DNA from 2 places in the Stenotrophomonas sp. STEN147 genome. Region 1 is predicted to be linked to the other one. Evidence: riboswitches for the same ligand, from Rfam matches in the RefSeq annotation. Region 1 holds a riboswitch; the other holds the start of a gene.
The links. Region 1 has a riboswitch for cobalamin ahead of btuB (TonB-dependent vitamin B12 receptor). Riboswitches for the same ligand answer to the same signal wherever they lie in the genome.
Positions count from the first base shown of each region.

Region 1 (4,930 bases):
GCCGGTGACGAACAGCGCGGATGGCAGGGCAGCGGGCAACGGCATCGAAGGCTCCAGCGGGGCAACAGAGCGTGCATTATCGCTGGCCCGGCACGCTTGCTAGACTGCGGTCATGTTCGCCAATGCCTCGCTTACCGGCAGCAAGCCGGAACAATACGCCCAGCTGCTTGAACAGGCCCGTGGCCTGGTCCATGGAGAGTCCGACCGCATCGCCAACGCGGCCAATCTCTCGGCGCTGGTCTTCCACGCCCTGCCCGACCTGAACTGGGTGGGTTTCTATCTCTACGATGGCCAGGAGCTGGTGGTCGGCCCGTTCCAGGGGCTGCCGGCCTGCGTGCGCATTCCGCTGGACAAGGGCGTGTGTGGTGCCGCGGCCCGCCAGCGCGTGACCCAGCGCGTCGACGATGTCGATGCCTTTCCGGGCCACATCGCCTGCGACTCGGCCTCCCGCTCGGAACTGGTCGTTCCGCTGCTGCGCGGCGATGAACTGATCGGAGTCTTCGACATCGACAGCCCGAAGACCGGTCGCTTCGATGCCGATGACCAGGCCGGACTGGAAGCCATCGCGCGCGTCTTCGTCGAGGCGTTGGGATGAGTGCGCCGAAGCTGCGCAACATCGGTCCGAAAAGTGCGGCATGGCTGCGCCAGGTCGGTCTGCGCAGCCGTGAGGATCTGGCCGCCGTCGGCGCGGTGGGTGCCTTCGTCAAGGTCAAGCGCGCCGGCTTCAAGCCCAGCCTGAACCTGCTCTACTCGCTGGAAGGCGCCCTGCTGGACTGCCATTGGCAGGAACTGAGCGAGCCGCAGCGCGAGGCGCTGGTGCAGGACTACGAAGCGCGCATCGCCGCGCACCCGCTGAAGGCGGCCGGCCCGGCCTCGGGGCCGGTGCACGAGCAGCGTTTCGACGCAGACGACGACGCAGAAGAAATCGTGGCCGGAAGCGCCGACGAGGACTGATCGGCGCAGGCCGGATCAGGGCTGCTGCAGCTCCAGCAGCTCGCCCACCAGGCCTGCCTCGCCACGCTCCAGCCTGACCCGCAGGCGCGTGCCGTGGTCGATGCGCAGCGCCCAGCACAGCGACATCGGCAGGCCGCAGACCTGTGACAGCACCATGCGCAGCGGGCCCCCGTGGCTGACCACGACGGTCGGCGGCGGGTCGTCATCGTCGAGCAGGCGGTCGAGCGCACGCGCGATGCGCCGCTCGAAGTGCCCCCAGCTTTCGCCGTTGGGCGGCGGATACGCATGCGGATCGGCATGGAATGCCGCCAGCGCCTGCTCCGGCAGGTCGAACAGCGCCTGCCCGTCCCAGTCGCCGAAGTCGAGTTCTTCCCACTCCTCGTCCGCATCCACGTCCAGCCCGCGCGGGGTGGCCAGCGCCATCGCTGTGTGCAGTGACCGCAGGCGGGGCGAGCTGATCACCCGCTCCCAGGGCTGCGTGGCGTAGGCCTCCACCAGTTCCTGTGGCAGGCGGGCCAGCTGCGGCGGATCGCTGCGGCCATCGAGGTACTCGTCGCGACCGTTGCCGGCGTGGCGGACCAGGTCGAGGATCATGCATGCGTCCTGTGCAGGCAACGCGGGGACAGCGGAAAACGGGCGGACATCGGCAACGGCACCACGGGATCAAGCAGCAATTCTAGTGGCTGGGGATCATCAGCTCCACAGACATTGCCGCATATGCGCCGCACCGGGCATGCCGATGCCGTAGACTGCGCGCACTTCCAGGTGACCTGCGGCCATGGCCGGCAGGTTGAAACGGGAAGCCGGTGACGCGTGAACCCACGCCATGCCGGCGCTGCCCCCGCAACGGTAAGCACGTCAGTTCCAGGCAATACCGCCACTGTGCCAACAGCATGGGAAGGCGCCTGGACGGTGGCCTCGCGCCGCCTGGCGGCAAGCCCGGAGACCGGCCCGGAAGCCTCAGGTCGCGATGCGGTGGGCATGGCGCTGGATGTCCGCAGCACTGCCTGCGGCATCGGCGCTTGCCTGCCTCCGCGGCTCCTCCCCTTCGCCACGCGGGCGTGCGTGGCACCTGGAGTCCCCCGATGAAGCTGCAGTCCCGATTGCTTTCCCTGGCCGTGTTGGCCGCCCTGCCCGCGTTGGCCCAGGCCGATGATGGCGCCCGCGCGCTCGATCCCATCCTGGTCACGGCCACCCGCACCCCCATCGCCCTGCAGGACAGCATCGCGCCTGCGCAGGTGATCGACCGGACGCAGATCGAGTCCAGCCAGGCCACTTCGCTGCAGGACCTGCTGCGTGGCCGCGCCGGCATCAACCTCACCAACGCCGGCGGCCTGGGCAAGCAGAGCTCGCTGTTCCTGCGCGGCACCAACTCCGGCCACACGGTGGTGCTGGTCGACGGCGTGCGCATCAACAGCGCCGATCTCGGCCTGGCGATGATCCAGGACCTGCCGCTGGCGCAGATCGAACGCGTGGAGATCGTGCGCGGCCCGCAGTCCAGCCTGTATGGCGCCGACGCCATCGGCGGTGTGATCCAGATCTTCACCCGCCGCAACCAGGGCGACTTCGCGCCACATCTGCAGTTGGGCGGTGGCAGCAATGGCCTGCGTGAGGCCAGCGGCGGCATCGGTGGCAGCAGCGAACGCGGCTGGTTCGGCGCCGACATCGCCTACCAGCATTCCGATGGCATCGATGCCTGCCGGGGCTCGGCCACGCTGTTCACCGGCTGCTTCGCCGACGAACCCGACCGCGACGGCTACCGCAACCTCTCCAAGAGCCTGCGCGGCGGCTACAACTTCAACGAGCAGTGGACGGTGGAGAGCAGCGCGCTGCGCGCCGACGGCCAGAACCACTACGACGGCTACTACAACTACTCCGAGACGCGCCAGCAGGTACTGTCCGGCAAGGTCCGCTACACGCCGGCCGAACGGCTGGTGCTGACCGCCAACGTCGGTCGCAGTGACAACGAATCGGACAACGTCGGCGCGGACGGCGTGCATGGCAGCGCGCAGACGCATCGTGACAGCGCGTCGCTGCAGGGCGACTTCGGCGTGGCAGAAGGCCAGCTGCTGAGTGCCGGTGTGGACTGGAGTGAGGACAACCTGGACGGCAGCAGTGCCGGCTATCGTGTCGACAGCCGTCGCAACACCGGTGTGTTCGTGCAGTACCAGGGGCGCTTCGGCCGGCACCAGCTGCAGGCCAGCGCGCGCAACGACGACAACCAGCAGTTCGGCAACCATGCCACCGGCAGCATCGGCTGGGCGATGGAGCTGGATCACGGCCTGCGCATCAACGCCAGCTACGGCACGGCCTTCAAGGCGCCCACCTTCAGCGACCTGTATGACCCGTGGAGCGGCGTGCCGACGCTGGATCCTGAGAAGTCGAAGAGCGCCAACCTGGGCATTTCGCAGCAGGGCCAGGGCTGGCGCTGGGGCCTGGATGTGTACGAGACCCGCATCGATGACCTGATCACCTACGATGCAGCCACCTTCAGGATGCAGCAGGTGGAGAAGGCGCGCATCCGTGGTGCCGAACTGACCGGCGGCGTCGTGCTGGCCGGTTTCGACATCGCTGCACAGGTGAGCTACACCGATCCGCGCAACCGCACGAACGGCAGCAGCCAGTTCGACAACTGGCTGCCGCGCCGTGCACAGCAGACGGCACGGCTGGATGTGGATCGCCGCTTCGGCGCATTCCGTGCCGGCCTGACCGTACAGGGTGCGGGCAAGCGCTATGACGATGCCGCCAACACGGTGAAGGTCGGCGGCTATGGCACATTGGATCTGCGCGCCGAGTACGCGCTCACGCCATCGTGGTCGCTGCTGGCCCGGGCAACCAATGTGTTCGACCGCAGGTACGAGACCGTGGCGTGGTTCAACCAGCCGGGCCGCGAGTATCAGCTGAGCGTGCGCTACCAGCCGAAATGAGCAGGCGCGCCGGGCGCAGGCCCGGCGCTATACCGGGATGCGCGCGGCCAGGCCCGGCAGTTCGCGCAGATCGTCGATCACCGCCACCGCAGCTGCGGTGGCCAGGTCCAGGCCACGCGGGTAGCCGTAGCGCACCAGCGCGATCGGCATTCCCGCGTCTTCCGCCGCGCGGTAGTCGGTCAACGAATCACCCACCATCAGGCATGCATTCACCGGCACGCCGAAGTGTGCCGCGATGTGCCGCAGTGGTTCACCGCTGGGCTTGCGCTGTGGCAGCGAATCGCCGCCCAGCACCAGCGCGAACGCATCGCCGATGCCCAGATGCTGCAGCAGCGGCGGCACCAGCGCTGCAGGCTTGTTGGTGCAGATGGCCAGCGGCACAGCACGTTCCCGCAGCTGCGCCAGTGCTTCGGCCACACCGTCGAACAGGCGTGGGCTGCGCAGCAGGCACTCACGGTAATGCACCATGAACACCGGCATGACCTCGGCCAGATCGACCTGCCGCCCTGCGGCATGCACGGCCTGCTCGACCAACCGGCGGACACCGTCGCCAATCCAGCCCAGCACGGTGGCTTCCGGCACACGGGCCAGGCCGATGTCCTCCAGCGTGCGGTTCAGGGCTTCGGCGATATCGGCGGCGCTGTCGACCAGCGTGCCATCGAGGTCGAACACGACCAGCGGATAGGGATACGACACGCAACGCACCTGTACGACGTGGGGCCGCTCATTGTATGCCGTGTGCGCATGGCACCGGGATGTCATGCAGGTTCCACACGCGCCGGTCGCCAGTCCAGATCCTGGAAGGCCGGGCTGGCGAAGCACTCGCCCAGGAAGTCGAGGAACCGCCGCATGATCGCCGTCTGCTGGCGACGCGATGCGTACACCGCATGAATGCCCAGCTCGTCCAGGGTATACGCCGGCAGCAGTTCCACCAGCTCGCCACTGCGCAGCAACGGCGCCACCTGGTAGGTGGGCAGCATCGCAATGCCGGCGCTGGCGCGAACGGCTTCGAGCAGCAATGACGCTTCGTTGGCGCTGATGTTGCCGCC
Region 1 is NZ_JBRRCG010000010.1:16,667-21,596, forward strand. It holds gene bioD (dethiobiotin synthase) at 1-45, opposite strand, end outside; gene ACVOKU_RS11320 (GAF domain-containing protein) at 113-595, shown strand; gene ACVOKU_RS11325 (TfoX/Sxy family protein) at 592-954, shown strand; gene ACVOKU_RS11330 (histidine phosphatase family protein) at 970-1,548, opposite strand; cobalamin riboswitch at 1,701-1,923, shown strand; gene btuB (TonB-dependent vitamin B12 receptor) at 2,040-3,881, shown strand; gene gph (phosphoglycolate phosphatase) at 3,909-4,577, opposite strand; gene ACVOKU_RS11345 (LysR family transcriptional regulator) at 4,640-4,930, opposite strand, start outside.

Region 2 (4,930 bases), on a different contig from region 1:
ACAGCACGAATGCAGCAGCAGGCGCTTGCCGTCGGCGGGCAGGGACAGGGTGGGGCGTTGGAGCTCGGTCATCATCAGGTACCGCACGGACCGCCGGCAACGGCGGCGGCCCGTGCATCGGGGTGGAGAGACAGGTCAGGCGACGCGGGCGTCGGCGTGCTCGGCACGCAGTTCCACTGCGGCGGCAACCAGTGCCTGCAGTGCAGCGCGGGTTTCCGGCCAGCCACGAGTCTTCAGCCCGCAGTCCGGGTTGACCCACAGCTGCTCCGGCTTCAGCACGGCCAGCGCCTTGCGCAGCAGGTCCACCATCTCCGCCTTGTCCGGCACGCGGGGGGAGTGGATGTCATACACGCCCGGGCCGATCTCGTTGGGATAGTTGAACTTCACGAAGGCATCCAGCAGTTCCATGCGCGAGCGCGAGGTCTCGATCGAGATCACGTCCGCGTCCATTGCCGCCACCGAGTGGATGATGTCGTTGAACTCTGAATAGCACATGTGGGTGTGGATCTGGGTGGCATCGCGCACGCCGCTGGTACTGATGCGGAACGACTCCACCGCCCAGTCCAGGTAGGCGCGCCAGTGGGCGCGGCGCAACGGCAACCCCTCGCGGATGGCCGGCTCGTCCACCTGGATCACGCCGATGCCGGCTGCTTCCAGGTCCTGCACTTCGTCCCGAAGGGCCAGCGCGATCTGCCGGCAGGTCACATCGCGTTCCTGGTCGTCGCGCACGAACGACCACTGCAGTACCGTCACCGGACCGGTCAGCATGCCCTTCATCGGCTTGTCGGTGAGCGATTGCGCGTAACTGGACCAGCGCACCGTCATCGGCTGCGGGCGGCTGACGTCGCCGAAGATCACCGGCGGTTTGACGCAGCGCGAGCCATAGCTCTGCACCCAGCCGTTGCCGGTGAAGGCGAAGCCTTCCAGCTGCTCGCCGAAGTACTCGACCATGTCGTTGCGCTCGAATTCGCCGTGGACCAGCACGTCCAGGCCCAGCGCTTCCTGCACGCGTACCGCATGCGCGGTCTGCTGTTCCAGGAAGGCCTCGTACTCGGCCAGGCCCAGCTTGCCGGACTTGTGCCGGGCGCGTGCCTCGCGCACCTCCAGCGTCTGCGGGAAGGAACCGATCGTGGTGGTGGGCAGCAGCGGCAGCTGCAGCGCCGCATGCTGCGCTGCGCGGCGCTGCGGGTAGGCGGTGTGCCGCTGCGCATCGGCAACGGTCAGCGCGGCCAGGCGTGCGGCCACGGCCGGGTTGTGTACGCGTGGCGAGCGACGACGCCCCTCCAGCGCAGCGCGGTTGGCAGCCAGGCCCGCTTCCGCATCCGCCCTGCCATCGAGCGCGTCGGCCAGCAGGCGCAGTTCCTGAAGCTTCTGCCGGGAGAACGCCAGCCAGCCCTTCAGTTCGTCATCAAGCTTCTTTTCCAGCGCAAGATCCACGGGCGTGTGCAGCAGGGAACAGGACGGTGCCAGCCAGAGCCGGTCGGCGCCGCGGTCCACCTGGGCAAACCGGGCCAGGATCAGTGCGTTGTCCAGATGGGTGCGCCAGATGTTGCGGCCGTTGACCAGGCCGGCCGACAGCACGCGCTCGGCCGGCAGCGCCTTCAACACGGCGTCCAGCTGCTCCGGCGCGCGCACCAGGTCCACGTGCAGTCCGTCCACCGGCAGGCCGGTGGCCAACGCCAGGTTGTCCTCGAGCGCACCGAAATAGGTCGCGACCAGCAGTTTCGGACGCCGTGCCGTGGCCAACCGGGCATAGGCGCGCTCATAGGCTGCCTGCGCACCGGCGTCGAGATCCTGCACCAGCAGCGGCTCATCCAGCTGCACCCAGTCGGCACCGGCGTCGGCCAGCTGGCCGAGCAGCTGCGCATAGGCCGGCAGCAGCGCATCCAGCAGGTCCAGCGCGGCGCTGCCGTCGGTGGTCTTGGACAGCAGCAGGAAGCTCACCGGCCCCAGCAGCACCGGACGGGTGTGGATGCCCAGCGCCCTGGCCTCGTTGAACTCGGCCAGCGGCTTGTCACCGCGCAGGGCGAAGGCCTGGTCCGCGTGCAGTTCCGGCACCAGATAGTGATAGTTGGTGTCGAACCACTTGGTCATCTCCAGCGCGCGCAGGTCGATGCCATCGCGCTGCAGGCCACGGGCCGTGGCGAAGTAGGCGGCCAGTGGATCGTGCGCGGCCAGTTCGCGGTAGCGTTCGGGAATGGCATCGAACAGCCATGCGGTGTCGAGCACCTGGTCGTACAGGCTGAAGTCGTTGCTCGGCGGTACATCGACGCCGGCCTCGATCTGCAGCTGCCAGTGCCGGGCACGCAGCGCCGCGGCGGTGGCCTGCAGGGTGGCGGCGTCGTCCTCGCCGGCCCAGTGGCGTTCGAGCGCCCGCTTCAGTTCGCGCTTGGCGCCGATGCGGGGAAAGCCCAGGTTGGTAACAGTGGTCATTGCAGCGTGTCCTCATTGCATGTCGGCATTGAGGAACGAAGGAACCGCAGGACGACGCGTGCCGTTGCCGGCCCACGGGCGTCTTGCCAGCGACCTTCGCCCCCGCGGGCGAACCGGATGCCGTGAAAAGGACGCACGTGGCCGCGCACCCTGCAGGCGCAGGACGACGACGGCCCCGGCAACCTCCCCGCGGAGATTCCAGGTCGAGTCAGGGGACGGTCGTGTCCCCCGGCCGGGGCCGGTATTCGGGCTGTTGGACACGGGCCGCAGCCCACCTACTACCTGCCGCTTCCCAGGCGCAAGCCCAGTGCTGTTGGCAGGATTCGTTTCCATTCACCGCTGCGGGGCAGCTCCGGAATGGGCGCGCGAAGCACCTTCACCGGATTCCCGTTTAAATTCATCCCTTCATTCGTATGAAGAGATGAATACCTTCGGCGTGCACAAGGTAGGCCGGTTGGCAGCAATGGTCAAGGCCCCGGATCACACCACCGGGATGTGGCGCCTTTCTCAGGCCGTGAGAGGCCGGCTTGCGATACTGGCAACCGACGGACGGGAGGTGACGTGTGGCGGCGAAGTACTGCGATCTGGTCATGAAAGGTGGCATCACCAGCGGCATCGTGTACCCCAATGCGGTACTGGCGCTGGCGCGCGAGTATCGCTTCAAGAGCATCGGTGGCACCTCGGCGGGCGCCATCGCCGCCGCGGTGGCGGCGGCGGCGGCCTATGGTGATCGTCGCCAGCAGGCGGGCGAGCCGCTGCCCGGCGATGCCGGGTACGGTGGATTGTCGGCAGTGTCGGCGCAGCTGTCGCGGCGCGGGTTCATCTACGGTCTGTTCCAGCCGGCGCGCGGCGCGCGTGCAGCCTATCGGCTGCTGGTGGTGCTGACCGGCAATGCAGGCTGGCCCCGCAAGCTGCTGTGCCTGGCCATCGCCGTGTTCCAGATCGCGCCGCTGGAAGTGCTGGTGTCGCTGGCATTGCTGCTTGCGCTGGGCGCGTGGGGCGGCGGCTGGAGTGGAGTGGCGGCAACGTTGCTGCCGTCCCTGCTGTGCGCCTACGGCGCTGGCGTGGCCGGGGCCGCGCTGCGGGTCGCGCGGGTGGCACGACGCAATCTGCTGGGCCTGTGCAGCGGCCTCGGCAGCGACGCGCGCCGGCCGGCGTTGACGGAATGGCTGCACGGCTGCCTGCAGCAGCTGTCAGGCAAGCCGGCCGATGTGCCGCTCACCTTTGCCGACCTGCACGATGCGCCGCGCTATGCCGACGAGCCGGACAGCCCGCATGCCATCACCCTGCAGATGATCACCACCTGCGTATCGCACAACGAACCCCGCACGCTGCCGCTGGGCGGCGCGCAGTTCTGGTTCCTGCGCGAAGAGTTCGACCAGCTGTTCCCGGCCAGCGTGGTGCAGTGGCTGGTCAACCATGCGGGGCCGCCGCTGGGCGTGGATGGACGACTCTATTACCGCCTGCCCCAGGGGCCGCAGCTGCCGGTACTGGTCGCAACGCGGATGAGCCTGAGTTTCCCGCTGCTGATCAGCGCAGTGCCGCTGCATGAGCCCTCGCGCCGCGAGCGCCGCTGCGAGCCTGGGGCGACCGCCTCCGATCCGGAACACAACGTGGCCGACAGCATGGAGGGGCTGACCAGTGCCGGCCAGGCCTGCGGCCCGGTGATCACCGCCTTCCGCATCTGCTGGTTCTCCGATGGGGGCATCAGCAGCAACTTCCCGATCCATCTGTTCGACGCGGCGCTGCCGCGCTGGCCGACCTTCGCCATCAACCTGGTCTATCCGCAGCATGCGGAGGAGGTCGGTTCCGGCGGCAACGCACGGCAGGCGCTGGAGCGATCGGTGTTCCTGCCCAGCGAAAACCGTCATGGCTGGCAACGCACCTACCAGTCCATCGCCGCACCGGTGGCCGCCGGCGAGCTCGGCCGTTTCCTGTTCGCGGTGGTGGCAACCATGCAGAACTGGCGCGACCTGCTGCAGGCGCGTGCTCCGGGCTATCGCGACCGCATCGTGCACGTCACCCTGCAGGGTGATGAGGGCGGCATGAACCTGGACATGCCGCAGGAGGTGCTGACCCGCATCGCCGACAAGGGCAGCCTGGCCGGTGCGCGCTTCTGCGCGTTCTCCTTCGAGAATCACTACTGGATCCGCTGGCGCAACCTGGCCTCGGCCTACCAGCGTTACACGCTGGAAGTGGCGCGTACCGACGATCCCGCGCAGCAGGTGCTGGCCTATCGGGCGGCGTACACGATGGTGGCTGCCGGCGTGCCGTCGCCACCGTCGTACAAGCTGGGCTCGGAGGACAAGCGGCTGGCGTCACAGCAGTTGTGGGGGCTGATGGTCGAACAGGGCCGCAGCTGGGAGGATCTCGGCCCGGACCTCACCGACGGCGCACCACGGCCGCTGCCGCAGATGAAGGTGACGCCGATCTACTGACCGCTGCCGCAGCCGATTGAACTGTTCTGGTGGGTGCCGACCTTGTCTCGTGGGTGCCG
Region 2 is NZ_JBRRCG010000026.1:18,897-23,826, reverse strand. It holds gene ACVOKU_RS17820 (epoxyqueuosine reductase QueH) at 1-75, opposite strand, end outside; gene metE (5-methyltetrahydropteroyltriglutamate--homocysteine S-methyltransferase) at 136-2,433, opposite strand; cobalamin riboswitch at 2,653-2,882, opposite strand; gene ACVOKU_RS17810 (patatin-like phospholipase family protein) at 3,024-4,871, shown strand.
Region 2: linked by a shared signal. The riboswitch ahead of metE (5-methyltetrahydropteroyltriglutamate--homocysteine S-methyltransferase) and the one ahead of btuB (TonB-dependent vitamin B12 receptor) in region 1 are both predicted to bind cobalamin.